2 linked regions of the Pyxidicoccus xibeiensis genome follow. The protein of the gene in region 1 interacts with the protein of each later gene in a pairwise test. Links are inferred from orthologs where the notes say so. Each region holds a gene or a part of one and is shown in the gene's direction. Other genes may lie near its edges.

The links.
Region 2: the proteins of LXT23_RS34960 (region 1) and ndk interact in binary tests that used the Escherichia coli proteins (3 or more experiments, as listed by UniProt). The link is inferred for Pyxidicoccus xibeiensis from one-to-one orthologs.

The regions. Positions count from the first base shown.
Region 1 is NZ_JAJVKV010000010.1:131,121-139,040, forward strand. What follows is about bases 3,069-5,802. They hold LXT23_RS34960 (5-formyltetrahydrofolate cyclo-ligase), read left to right. Parts: upstream 3,069-3,990; coding sequence 3,991-4,614; downstream 4,615-5,802. Other genes in these bases: LXT23_RS34955 (hypothetical protein), read right to left, coding at 3,069-3,538; LXT23_RS34965 (TIGR00282 family metallophosphoesterase), read left to right, coding at 4,611-5,399; tyrS (tyrosine--tRNA ligase), read left to right, coding at 5,448-5,802. Also shown: LXT23_RS34940 (ATPase domain-containing protein), read right to left, coding at 1-1,098; LXT23_RS34945 (hypothetical protein), read right to left, coding at 1,334-1,513; LXT23_RS34950 (serine/threonine-protein kinase), read right to left, coding at 1,641-2,666; more of LXT23_RS34955, read right to left, coding at 2,663-3,068; more of tyrS, read left to right, coding at 5,803-6,719; LXT23_RS34975 (EndoU domain-containing protein), read left to right, coding at 6,908-7,920. UniProt on the Escherichia coli protein: Involved in the removal of 5-formyltetrahydrofolate.
Region 2 is NZ_JAJVKV010000008.1:246,347-252,199, forward strand. The notes cover bases 2,561-5,444. They hold ndk (nucleoside-diphosphate kinase), read left to right. Parts: upstream 2,561-3,725; coding sequence 3,726-4,163; downstream 4,164-5,444. Other genes in these bases: sucC (ADP-forming succinate--CoA ligase subunit beta), read left to right, coding at 2,561-2,743; sucD (succinate--CoA ligase subunit alpha), read left to right, coding at 2,785-3,684; rlmN (23S rRNA (adenine(2503)-C(2))-methyltransferase RlmN), read left to right, coding at 4,360-5,444. Outside these bases: sdhB (succinate dehydrogenase iron-sulfur subunit), read left to right, coding at 1-24; LXT23_RS32175 (S41 family peptidase), read right to left, coding at 165-1,259; more of sucC, read left to right, coding at 1,583-2,560; more of rlmN, read left to right, coding at 5,445-5,490; rpsP (30S ribosomal protein S16), read left to right, coding at 5,578-5,841. UniProt on the Escherichia coli protein: Major role in the synthesis of nucleoside triphosphates other than ATP. The ATP gamma phosphate is transferred to the NDP beta phosphate via a ping-pong mechanism, using a phosphorylated active-site intermediate.

The DNA.
Region 1 (7,920 bases):
GTCGCTGATGGACTCCTCCAGCGCGGTGAGGCCGTCGATGACCAGCCGAGTCACCCCCAGCCGCGCCACCGTCTCGAGGATGCCGTCCACGACGAGGTCCGCCTCCGCCTCCCCGGGCGGCACGAACTGGTAGGTGATGAGGCCGTTCTGCACGTGGGGCGTCATGTCCAGCCCGATGCGCCGCGCCCGGTTCATGAGGGACGCCGGCGAGTCGAAGAAGGAGACGAAGAGCGAGCGCTCCGAGTGGCGCGCCCCCTCCACCGCGAAGTGCGCGGCGAGCAGCGTCTTCCCGATGCCCATGCCGCCGGCAATCATGGTGGTGCTGTGCACGGGCAGGCCGCCCCCCATCAGCACGTCCAGTTCCGGCAGCCCGAAGCTGGCGCGGCGCTCCGGCGGCGCCTCGTCCGTCAGCTCCAGCGGCCGTGCCTCCAGCCGGGGGATGAACCTCACCCCCTCCTCGTCGATGCGCATCAGGTGCTCGCCGGACAGGTGCGGCCGGCCGCGCAGCTTCACCACCTCCACGCGGCGCATGCGGCGCCCCCCGCGCTTGTTGACGGACAGCGAGACGATGCCGTCCACGGTGGTGGCCTCCGGGAGCGCGAGCAGCTTCTCCAGGGGGTACTCCGTGGTGAACATGCCGACGCAGTCCGCCGCCGCCAGGCCGATGCCCAGCTCATAGAGGAACTCGCGCAGCCTCGCCTCGTCCTGCCAGAGGTCCCGGATGGCGCGAAGCCCGTCGATGAAGAGCAGCTTCGCGCCCCGCTTGCGGACCGTCTGCACGAGCAGGTCGCGCGTCTCCCGGGCCCCCTGCTTCAGGGTGGAGTAGGCGCTCATCACGAAGAGCCGCTCGTCGAGCAGCTCCCCCTGGAAGAAGGAGAAGCCGGCCAGCTCCCCCATCAGCTTGTCGTGAGGTTCCGAGGTGACGGTGGCCACCACCACCGGCAGTCCCCGCGCCGCCGCGAGGAAGGCTACCTGGCTGCACAGGACGGTCTTCCCGCAGCCAGGGTCTCCCGTCACGATGACGGCCTGGCGTCTGGGGATGCCACCGCCCAGGAGCATGTCGAAGCTGGGGATGCCCGTTTCGAAGAGCGACCCCATCCGGCTGCTATCCATTCAGTTCTGTGTCCATCGAGCGGCGAAAGGCCACGCGCGGGGCTCTGCCACTCGCAAGAGGACGCGCAAAAACACAGGGGCGCGGAATGCCGCAGGCCCTGCCCGGGAGTTAACAAGCCGAGGGAGGGACGCCAAGCGCGCCTCCCCCATTCTCTGCCCCCGGGGGCTGCTGGATGCTCGATGCCCGACAGTCAGGCCAGGGCCTGGAGGGCTCGGGCGCCTACCACTTCTGCTCGGGCAGGGATTTCTCGCGCACCTGCTCATCGGGCTGGCCGTAGCCGGGCATGCCGTCCTCTCGCACCTCGTCGGCCTTGGAGGGCGCCCGGGGCGTCTCCTCGTCCTGCGTCCCGCGCTCGGGCGCGTCCTGCTCCGACTGTGGCTGCTTGGGCTCGGTGGCCATCGCTCTCCTCCCCTCGCGCGTCACGCGCGAGAGGAAATGTCGTCATCCGCACGCCTGGCGGAAGGGGCCGGCACCCCGGCACCGGGCAGGCGGGCGAGGCGCCGCCTCCCTTTCCGGAGTCGAAGCCTCAGCCCGCGCGCGAGCCCGGCGTCGTAGGCGCGCCGCCCGCGGGGCCACCATTGCCCGCGGGGCCACCATTGGAGGAGGCGGGCACGTCATCGCTCGCGCCGAAGAGGCCTCGCACCACGGCGGCGATGGCCAGCGGCGTCCCCACGCGCTCGTCATAGTGGGGCGTCAGGGCCTGGGCGAACTCCTCCGCCGAGGGGAAGCGGTCCTCGGGCCTGGCGGAGAAGGCGCGGTCCACCACCGCCTCCAGGGCCTCGGGCACCTCCGGGCGCAGCTCGCGCAGCGGCCGGTACTGGCGGGACCAGATGGCGGCGAAGACCTCGTCCGGCGAGCCGCCGAGGAAGGGCCGCTCCAGCGTCAGCAGCTCGTAGAGCACCACCGTGGCGGCCCACAGGTCGGCCTCGGGGTTCACCTCGCCGAGCAGCGACTCGGGGGACAGGTAGTAGGGCTTGCCCAGCACCTCGCCGCCCTGGAGCTTGCCGTCCACCAGCACGCGCGACACCCCGAAGTCGCCCAGCTTGATCTCCCCCACCCGGGAGATGAAGAGGTTGGAGGGGGACACGTCGCAGTGGACGATGCCCAGCCGCTCTCCCTGGGGGCCGGTGGCGGTGTGCGCGTACGCGAGCGCCTCCAGCAGCACCTTGCCCAGGTACACCGCGAAGTCCAGCGGCAGGGGGATGCCGCGCACCTTGCAGCGGCGGAGGATCTGCCCCAGGTCCCTCCCGTCCACCAGCTCCATCACGATGAAGTAGATGCCCTCCAACTCACCGGCATCCAGCACCGTGACGATGTTGGGGTGGTGCAGCTGCTTGGACAGCTGCGCCTCGCGCGCGAAGAGCGCCACCGACTGCGGATCTCTCGTCAGCGCCGGCAACAGCCGCTTGAGCGCCACCGTCCACCCCTCGCGGGGACCGGTGCGCACCCGGGCGCGGTACACCTCCGCCATGCCGCCCTTTCCGAGCACGGAGAGGATTTCATAGTTGCCGAAGACGCGGATGGCCTTGGGCGCAGAGGGCGGCTGGGTCACGGGCTCGTGCTTCCGGATCCTGTCGGCTCGCGGCTGGCGGCCCTCTTGCGGCCCTGCTGCATCAGCGACCGGATCTCCTCGTGCAGGGCCCGCTCCGGCACGGCCTCGGCGGGCCGGTTCCTCGGCGCCCACCCCAGCTCCATGGCCCTGCGCAGCGACTCGCGGCACCGGCCATGGTTGGTGCCCTCGCGGTGGTGCGCGTAGGCCGTCCACAGGTGCACGTCGGGGCGGGTGGACGACTTCACCGAGCCCAGCGACCTCAGCGCGCCTTCGATGTCGTTCTTGCTGAGCTGGCTGGCCGCCAGCCCCACCATCGCCGAGGGGCTGCGCGCGTCGCGCTCCACCACGCCCTGCACGACGGCCTGCGCGGCCTTCGACTCGCCCGCCGCCGGCTGCCGCGAGCCCCCTTCGGAGGACGCGTCCGGCAGGCGCCCGCGCGCCTGCACCACCGAGCCCGTCATCGTCTCCGGGGCGGGCGGCGCGTCGACCTCCAGCGGCTCGGCTTCGTCAGCGGCCGGGGCCGCGGCCTCCCGGGCGTCCGGCAGGGGCGACGTGGCCCTGAGGATCAGCAGCGAGCCGCCCTTCAGCGCGCTGGAGCCGCAGCCCGGCGCCAGCCGCACCAGCGCGCTCAGCACCCTGTCTTGAGGGTTGAAGAGGGCCAGCATGGGGTACTCGACGCGCGCCTCACACTCCGGGCCCACCTGGCACAGCAGCACCGTACCCACCAGCACGTTGTCCTGGAACTCCCCGGAGATCAGCCGGGTATCGGACTTGAACCCACACGCCCCGCCGGTGCCGGTGCCGATGACGCGCTCGCCCTCCATGCGGAACTCGACCTGCCCGTAGGCATCCGACAGGTAGGGGCCGGACACGGTCGGCCCCGCCCATGCGAGGGCGGAGACGACGGAAAGAATCGTCGCGAGACCCTTGTTTGAATGCGCGGGCGGCATGTGCGGGGTTGCCTTCATCATAGGGGTCGTGAGGCTGCCTTGTAAACGCACGAGGAAGCCTTGACCCAGCCGGCCCCCATCCTTATCATTTCCCCAGACTCTTACGGGTTTTCCCAATAGATTCGAGGACTTGGTAGCACTGGAGCTTTGTTACAAGGGCTGTCCCCTGCGGGGCGCGTGATGCCCAGCAGAAATTCGAACCGATACGTCCATTCCGGGGTCCGTTTCGGTCGCTTTGTGCAAGCCCTCCCCCTCACGGGGATGAGGGAAGCCTGCGGCGGCATGATTTCGGTTCCCACCTGGCTTTCAGTGGGTTCAATGGACGCTGGGCACACGGCCATGCGGCGGGGGACTTTTTCTGTGGAGTGGCGGCGGTGAGCGAGACGGTGGTGGAAGAGGCGGCGGCGAGGAAGCAGACCCTGCGTGAGGAGCTGACGGCGCGTCGCAAGGCGATGACGCCGGACATCATCGACACGCGAGGTCTCAAGGTTCAGTCTCGGTTTCTGGCAACCACGTATTATCAGAAGGCGAGAACGGTGGCTCTCTACGCCCCCATCCGGGGCGAGGTGCCTACGCGGGACATCCTGATTGCGGCTCTGCAGGACGACAAAATCGTCTGCTATCCGCTGTCCCACGTGCACGGACGCATCCTGTCCTTCAGGGCCATCAAATCGGAGAGCGAGCTGGAGCCGGGGCGGCTGGGGGTGCGTGAGCCCAGCAACTCATCGGATCTCATCTCGGTGGAGAACATCGACCTGTTCGTGGTGCCGGGCCTGGGCTTCACCCGGGACGGCAAGCGGCTGGGGCGCGGAGGCGGCTACTACGACGCCACCCTTCGCGCGGCCAGCCAGCGCAGCCGCCGCGTCGGTCTGGCTTTCAATGACCAGGTCGTCCAGGTGCTGCCCACGACGGGTGACGACGTGGACATGGACCTCATCGTGACGGAGTCCGAGTCGCTGCGCGGTCTGTACCGCGACCCGGAATTCCTGGATACGTGAAGGTTCTCTTCATGGGAGATGTCGTGGGCCGCCCGGGACTCCAGGCGGTCCGCGCACTCCTGCCCAGACTGGTCTCCGAGCACTCGGTGGACCTGTGTGTCGCCAACGCGGAGAACAGCGAGGGCGGTGCGGGCATCAGCGCCGAATCGGCGACGTTCCTGCTCGACAGCGGCGTGAAGCTGCTGACGAGCGGGAACCACTTCTATTCGAAGAAGGCCATCCTGCCCTGGGTGACGGCGCATCCGGACCTGCTCCTGCGGCCGGCCAACTACCCCAAGGGCACGCCGGGCAAGGGCCACGGCCTGGTGAAGCTCCCGGACGGGCGCGCCCTGGGAGTCATCAACCTGGAGGGCCGCGTCTTCATGCGCATGGAGGCCAGCCCCTTCGAGGTGGTGCTGCCGCTGGTGGAGGAGCTGCGCAAGCAGACACCCTGCATCCTGGTGGACATGCACTGCGAGGCCAGCAGCGAGAAGAACGCCATGGGCGTGCACCTGGATGGCCGGGTGTCCGCGGTGGTGGGCACGCACACGCACGTGCAGACGGCGGATGAGCGGCTGCTGCCCGGCGGCACGGCCTTCATCACCGACGTGGGCATGTGTGGCCCGCTGGACTCCGTCATCGGCATGAAGAAGGAGACGTCGCTGGCGCGCTTCCTCGGGGAGAAGGCCCCCTACGAGGTGGCGGAGAAGCTGGTGTACCTCCAGGGCGTGGTCATCGACATCGACGACACCACGGGCCGGGCGCGGAGCATCGAGCGGGTGCGCCACCGCCTGCCGGGCACCTAGCGGATATGCGCCGACAGGCGTCGCTTTTGGGGCTAAGTTGCCGGCGCCATGAACACGGACGCGCTGCGCAAGGCGACCCCCGAGGAGCAGTTCGAAGAAGTCACCCGAGGCACCGTGGACATCCAGGTGCCCGAGGAGCTGAAGAAGAAGCTCCAGCGCTCGTATGACTCGGGCAAGCCCCTGGTCATCAAGGCGGGGTTCGACCCCAGCCGGCCGGATCTGCACATCGGCCACTCGCTGCTGCTCACGCGCATGCGGCGCTTCCAGGACTTCGGCCACACGGTGGTCTTCCTCATCGGCGACTTCACGGGGCTCATCGGTGACCCGACGGGGCGCAACGCCACCCGTCCGGCGCTGACGCGCGACGAGGTGAAGGCCAACGCGGAGACGTACAAGCAGCAGGTCTTCAAGGTGTTGGACCCGGACAAGACGCTGGTGCGCTTCAACTCCACCTGGCTGGACGCGCTGGGCACGGAGGGGATGATCCGCCTGGCCGCGCGCTACTCGGTGCAGCGCATTCTGGAGCGCGACGACTTCAAGAAGCGCTTCCGGGACAACGTCTCCATCTCCATCCACGAGTTCCTCTACCCGCTCCTGCAGGGCTACGACTCGGTGGCGCTCAAGTCGGACGTGGAGCTGGGCGCGACGGATCAGCTCTTCAACCTGCTCGTGGGCCGCCAGCTCATGAAGGAGGAGGGGCTGGAGCCGCAGGTCATCATGACGGGCCCCATCCTCGAGGGGCTGAACGCGAAGCTGGTGGACGGGAAGATCGTCGGCGACAAGATGTCCAAGAGCCTGGACAACTACGTGGGCGTGGACGAGCCGCCGGAGACCATCTTCGGCAAGCTGATGAGCATCACCGACGACCTGATGTGGCGCTACCTGGAGCTGCTGTCCGCGAAGCCGCGGGCGGAGCTGGCCGACATCCGCGCCAGGGTGCAGGGCGGCGAGCTGCACCCGATGACGGTGAAGAAGGACTTCGCCCGGGAGATGGCGGTGCGCTTCCACGGCGAGGAGGGTGGCCGCAAGGCGGTGGAGGCCTGGGACAACCTCAAGAAGCAGGCGCCGCAGGCGAGCCTGGAGGTCATCACCGTGTCGCTCGGCGACGCGGAGAAGGTGCCCCTCTTCAAGCTGCTGCCAGAGACGAAGCTGGTGGCGTCCGGCACCAAGGCCCGCGAGGCGCTGGCCCAGGGCAGCGTGCGCGTGAATGGCGAGAAGGTGCAGGACGTGAAGGCGGAGCTGGGGGCGGGCGAGTACACCATCTCCGTGGGCAAGGCCCGCACGGACAAGCCGAACTCCGTGCTGCTGAAGCTGTCCTGAGCCTTCGAGCCCGAGGGTGAAGGCCGGCGGTGTCCTTGCGCCGGCCTCCCGTGGCTCGAAGGGGGCCTCCCCCCGTGCCTGCCTGCCCGGTTGAATGGCGGGCCCTGGCGGCCGTCCCAGGTGGTGACCTCAGCGGCCCCTGCCTCGTTCCGAGGGCAGCAGGGGACTGCTGTAGACTCCCGGCCGCCATGCGTCTTCCCCTCCCCTGCCTTGCCCTGCTGCTGGCCACCCTCCCCGCCCTGGCGGGCCCGGGGGCCTTCGTCTCCGAGAGCCGCGTGGACGCGGTGGAGCAGCCCGAGTCCCAGCGGGTCGTCTTCACGGTGGAGCCGGACACGTCGTACCCGCTGCTGAAGAAGGGCGGCCCCAGCCGGGCGTGGTGCAAGCTGCAGGGCCCGTCCGGCGCCGAGGGCTGGGTGCTGTGCGAGGGCGCTCCGGAGGCCGCGGCGCCCCGGGCTCCGGACGCGGCGGCGCTGGCGGCGGCGGACCGGAGGAACTCCGAGCAGCAGGCACGCGGCAAGGAGGAGCAGCAGGCCCGCTTCGCCCGCCTGTCGGAGGAGGCTCCGGACGAGGAGCAGACGCAGGCCGTCGTCGTGCAGGCGCCGGCTTCGAATGCGGGTCGCGCGCAGCCGGCCAGCGGGAAGGCACCCGCGGACGAGGGGCGTGCGCAGCCGGCCGTGGCGCAGGCGGCCTCGGGTGTGGAGTTCGTGTCGTCACGCGGGGCGCAGGCGCGCGCGGACTGGACGCCGGCCACGGGCTGCTCGACGACGTGTGAGACGAAGCCGCTCTTCGGGAAGCTGCCCGCTCTTTCGCCGATGGACCGCGAGGTGCTGGACTTGTGCCCGGCGCGTCCGGACGTGAGCGTGAGCGCGGGGGACGTGCAGCGCTTCTTCTCCAAGCACTACAACGACTCGCGCATCCAGACGGCTCTGTCCGTCGCGGGCCGGCCGGGCTCGCGGCAGGGCAACCTCGAGTGGCTCACCAGCCTGTGGGTGAGCACCGGCCCGCGCAACGCCTTCACGCACGTGTTCTGCGGGGACGACTGGCAGCGCGGCCCCATCGGCGGGCTGCACTTCCTGCCCCGCTACGCGCAGCTCGAGGCGGAGGGGAAGCTCTGCTACGGCGGCCCGGCACGCGGCGGCAGCGCGCAGAAGGGCGACCAGTACCTCATCAAGTTCCGTGGCGTGGCGCCGTGGTCCTGCGG
Region 2 (5,853 bases), on another replicon or contig:
AAGAGCCACGGCGGTCCGGGGTAGCGCTCACCCGTTCCACCGTCGTCGCGAAGCGGCCCCGTGCTGGCGTCCCTCTCGAGGCGCCGGGCGGGGCCGCCGCCGTTTCGGGGGGCTCCCGGGACTTGAAGCCCGCGGAAGGCCTCCTGCTGCTTCCGGGCTTCCGCTCAGGGCTTCGTACTGGCGCCGAGCGCCTCGAGCGCCGCCTGGAGCTCCTCCTGCTGCTCCGCCTCCGTCGCGCGCTTCACCAGCGCGGTGAGCGCCGCCACGTGCGCGGTGCGCAGCGCGTCCTCGGCCGCCACCGGCACATCCGGCTTCACGCCCACGCCCTCCCAGCTCGTCTTCGTCACCGCGTGCACCGTCTGCCCCATGGGCACGCCGACGACGAAGTGCTCGTCCACGGGCAGGGCAACGCCGGGATTGGCTCCGCCCCGCGTCCGCTCGCCCACCACCCGCGCGCGCTTGCGGGCCTGCAGGTCATACGCGAGCGACTCCGCCGCGGAGAACGTGTGCCCGTCCGTGAGGACGTAGACCTCCTTGTCCCCGTACCGGCCCGCGGGGAGGTACGCGGGCGTGTGGAGCTGCTCCGTCCCCCGGCCCTTCCACACCGTGTCGAGCACGTGGGTGGGCTCCGGCAACAGCCAGCCCAGGTACATCGCCACCAGCTCCCCATCGCCTCCGCCATTCCCGCGCAGGTCGATGATGAGCGCGTCCGTCCCGGACAGCAGCCGCATGGCGGCCGTCGCGGCGTCTCCGCCGAACTCCACCTCTGGGAAGCTCGTCAGCCGCAGGTAGCCCACGTTGCCGTCCAGCCGCTCCACCCGGTTGACGCCATACGCGTCGCGGTGGGCCAGCTTCCGCCTTCGCTCCTTGCGCTGGGCACGGAAGGCCTGCACCTCCGGCGGGGCGGGCTCCCACGGCAGGCCCAGGTTCTTCGGAACGGGCTGGGGGCTGAAGATGACGATGAAGTGCGCGTCCTGGCCGTCCCGCACGAGGTGCTCGGTGAGGACGTCCGCCAGCTGCCGGCCCCCGGTGATGGCGTCGTAGTCCCCGCGCTTGACCCGCGAGCGCAGCAGCCGCTCCGCGAGTGCGGCCTTCTCGGTCGAGTAGTGGCGCGTGCGCACCTGGGTGATGACCGCCTCCAGGATGCGACCGCGCGCCTTCGCGTCCAGCACCACGTCAGCCGGTGCGTCTGCCCCCGCGGCGAGGCCAGGGACGACGAGCAGGCAGAGCAACAGCAGGTGCCACGGTCGCAAGGACATGAGGGCTCCAGGGGAGGGCAACTGGACGCACGCGCCACCCGGGGAATGAAACGTCAGGAGCTCCACGCCATACCGGCGCCCGGGGGCGAGCCCCGAGGGGAGTGGGTTCCGGGCGGTACGGGTCCTCGTCGGCGGGCCGCCTCACGGCCGTGAAGGCGGGCTCATTCTGGCGGACAATCCTGGTTATCTGCTGTGCACAGGACCGCATGGGGCGGTTCCGCCGGGGTCAAACGGCCTTGCCATCCGTCGGTTTCTGCGCAATGAGGGCCCCGCGCTGACGCCTGTCTGTAAAGGCCGTCTCCCTCGTCCCAATCGGAGCCTCGATGAAGATCCACGAGTACCAGGGCAAGGAAATCTTCCGGAAGTATGGCGTGCCCACGCCGAAGGGCATCCTCGCGCTCTCGCCCAACGAGGCGGAAGCCGCTGCCAAGCAGCTCGGCACGCCCGTGGTCGTCGTGAAGGCCCAGATCCACGCGGGCGGTCGCGGCAAGGGCGGTGGCGTGAAGCTCGCCAAGAGCCCCGCCGAGGCGAAGGACCTCGCCAAGCAGATGCTGGGCATGAAGCTGAAGACCATCCAGACCGGGCCGGAAGGCCAGACGGTCCACAAGGTCTACATCGAGGAAGGCCTCGCCATCGGCCAGGAGCTGTACCTCGGCGTGACGCTGGACCGCGCCACCAGCCGCGTCACCTTCATGGCCTCCCGCGAGGGCGGCGTGGAGATCGAGGAAGTGGCGGAGAAGCACCCCGAGAAGATCCTCCGCGAGGCGGTGGACCCGGCGGTGGGCTTCACCGACTTCCAGGGCCGCAAGCTGGCCTTCGGCCTGGGCCTCACCGGCCCCACGGTGAACAAGTTCGTCCAGTTCTGCTCCTCGCTCTACCGGATGTTCATGGAGACGGACGCCTCCATCGTGGAGGTCAACCCGCTCGTCATCCTGAAGGACGGCGGCGTGGTGGCGCTCGACGCGAAGGTGAACTTCGACGAGAACGCGCTCTACCGGCACAAGGAGCTGCTGGAGTACCGCGACCTCGCCGAGGAGGAGCCCCGTGAGACGCAGGCCAAGGAGTGGGACCTGGCCTACATCGCGCTCGACGGCAACATCGGCTGCATGGTGAACGGCGCCGGCCTGGCCATGGCCACCATGGACACCATCAAGCTGGTGGGCGGTGCGCCGGCCAACTTCCTGGACGTGGGCGGCGGCGCGAGCAAGGAGAAGGTCACCGCGGCCTTCAAGCTCATCCTCGCCGACCCGGCCGTGAAGGCCGTGCTCGTGAACATCTTCGGCGGCATCATGAAGTGCGACGTCATCGCCGAGGGCATCATCGCCGCGGCGAAGGAGGTCAAGCTCCAGGTCCCGCTCGTGGTCCGGCTGGAAGGCACCAACGTGGAGAAGGGCAAGGAGCTGCTGCGCAACTCCGGCCTTGCCATCACCCCGGCGGACAACCTGCGACAGGCGGCCGAGAAGGCCGTCGCGGCCATCAAGTAGTCCGGCGCACTCCGTCGCCAACAACTTCCTGAAGGAGCGCCATGAGCATCCTCGTCAACGAAAACACGAAGGTGGTCTGTCAGGGCATCACCGGCTCTGCGGGCTCGTTCCATTCGAAGCAGATGATGGAGTACGGCACCAAGCTCGTGGCCGGCGTGACGCCGGGCAAGGGCGGCACCGACTTCGAGGGCAAGGTCCCCGTGTTCAACACGGTGGCTGACGCCGTGAAGCAGGCGGGCGCCAACACCTCCGTCATCTTCGTCCCGCCTCCCTTCGCCGCCGACTCCATCATGGAGGCCGCCGACGCGGGCATCTCCCTCATCATCACCATCACCGAGGGCATCCCCGTCAACGACATGGTGCGCGCCAAGCGCTACCTGCAGGGCAAGCCGGGCGTGCGCCTCATCGGCCCCAACTGCCCGGGCGTGATTACGCCGGGCGCCAAGTGCAAGATCGGCATCATGCCGGGCCACATCCACAAGCCGGGCCGCATCGGCGTGGTGTCCCGCTCCGGCACGCTGACCTACGAGGCCGTGCACCAGCTCACCCAGCTGGGCCTGGGCCAGTCCACCGCCGTGGGCATCGGCGGGGACCCGGTCAACGGCACGGACTTCGTGGACGTGCTGAAGCTCTTCAACGCGGACCCGGAGACGGACGCGGTCATCATGATTGGTGAGATCGGCGGCAGCGCCGAGGAGGCGGGTGCGGAGTACGTCGCTCGCGAGTTCACCAAGCCCATCGCCGGCTTCATCGCCGGCCAGTCGGCGCCCCCGGGCAAGCGCATGGGCCACGCCGGCGCCATCATCTCCGGTGGCAAGGGCACGGCGACCGAGAAGATGAAGGCCATGGAGGCCGCCGGCTTCCTGATGGCCGCCAGCCCCGCCGAGCTGGGCACCACCCTCCAGGAGGCCCTCAAGCGGGGCGCTCCCAAGAAGCGCTGATTCGCAGCGCCAAACCCCAACGAGAACAAGGAGCCAGTCACATGGCCATCGAGCGCACGCTGTCCATCATCAAGCCGGACGGTCTGGAGAAGGGCGTCATCGGGAAGATCATCAGCCGCTTCGAGGAGAAGGGTCTGAAGCCGGTCGCCATCCGGCTGCAGCAGCTCTCCCAGAAGGAGGCCGAGGGCTTCTACGCGGTCCACAAGGCCCGGCCCTTCTTCAAGGACCTGGTGCAGTTCATGATCTCCGGCCCGGTCGTCCTGATGGTGCTGGAGGGTGAGAACGCCGTCCTGGGCAACCGCGACATCATGGGCGCCACCAACCCGGCCCAGGCCGCCGCCGGCACCATCCGCAAGGACTTCGCCACCAGCATCGACAAGAACACGGTGCACGGCTCGGACAGCCTGGAGAACGCGAAGATCGAGATCGCGTACTTCTTCCGCGAGACGGAAATCCAGCCGTACCCGTACCAGAAGTAGGCAGCCGGGCCTCCTCCGAGGCCTCGCTCCGGCCCGGTGTCCACGCCCGTGAAGGTGTGGGCCCGGGCCGTTGTTCTTCCAGGGAAGGGCCTGGAAGCGTCCAACAGGCGGGTAGGGGAGCGTGCGCTCCTTTGACTTGCCGTGCCCAGGTGTGGGAAGGGACGCCCTTGGGCCCTCCGTTAACAGCCCAACGACGATGTCCGAGACCTCCGCCAATACCCTCCCAGTCACCGAGCCGCTGCCGGCTCCCGCGCCCGCGAAGCTGGTGGACGTGGCCAGCCTGTCGCTGGAAGGCCTCACGCGCTTCGTCACCGAGACGCTGGGGGAGCGCTCCTTCCGCGCGCCGCAGATCTACCGCTGGCTGCACCAGCGCGGCGTCACCTCGTTCGACGAGATGACGGACCTGTCCAAGGCCCTGCGCGAGAAGCTCAAGGCCCAGGCGGAGATCGTCCCGCTGGTGAAGGACACGGAGCTGCGCAGCACCGACGGCACCATCAAGTACCGGTGGAAGACGCGGGACGGGCGCTTCATCGAGTCCGTCTACATGCCCACCGAGGACCGCAAGACGCTGTGCGTGTCCACCCAGGTGGGCTGCGCCATGGCGTGCGGCTTCTGCATGACGGGCACCATGGGGCTCAAGCGCAACCTCACCCCCGGGGAGATCGTCGCCCAGGTCCACGCGGTGAACCGCGAAGTCCGGAAGAACGAGGGGCTGGAGACCTACCGCCCGCTCAGCAACCTGGTGTTCATGGGCATGGGCGAGCCCCTGCACAACTTCGAGAACCTCAAGACGGCGCTCTCCATCCTCCAGTCGCAGGACGGGCCCAACTTCAGCCACCGGCACATCACCGTCTCCACGGTGGGCCTGGTGCCGATGATCGAGCGCTTCGGCCAGGAGACGGACGTCAAGCTGGCCATCTCCCTCAACGCCAGCACCGACGAGCAGCGCAGCAAGACGATGCCCGTCAACCGCAAGTGGAACATCGCGGCGCTGCTGGACGCGTGCCGGAAGTTCCCGCTGCGCCAGGGGCGCCGCATCACCTTCGAGTACGTGCTCATCTCGGGCTTCAACGACGCCGATGAGGACGCGCACCGGCTCATCGAGCTGCTGAAGGGAATCCCGGTGAAGGTGAACCTGATTCCCTACAACGAGAACCCCGGGCTGGGGTTCCACACCACCGGGGAGGAGCGGGCGGAGCAGTTCCGCGCCATCCTCGCCGATGGGCACATCGCAGCCTACATCCGCAGGAACCGGGGTCGGGACATCGCCGGTGCCTGCGGACAGCTCGCCAACCAGGGCGAGGCCCCCGTAGAGGGCACGACATAACATCCCGAGCTTCCTTGACAATCTAGCGGGTGCGGCGGTAAGAGCGCCCCCCTTCTCACAGATGTAACCTGTTCGTTGGAGCACTCAATGGCCGTCGTCCTCCGTCTCGCCCGCGCGGGCGCCAAGAAGAAGCCGTACTACCACGTGGTCGCCACCGACTCCCGGAACCCCCGGGATGGCAAGTTCATCGAGGCCGTGGGCGCGTATGACCCCAACCTCGAGCCCCCCAAGGTGGAGTTCAACGAGGAGCGGCTGAACTACTGGCTGAAGACGGGCGCGACTCCCTCCGAGACGGTCGCGGACCTCATCAAGGTCGCCGCGAAGGCGAAGCCGGCCGCTCCCGCGGTCTGAAGCGCGCTTCGC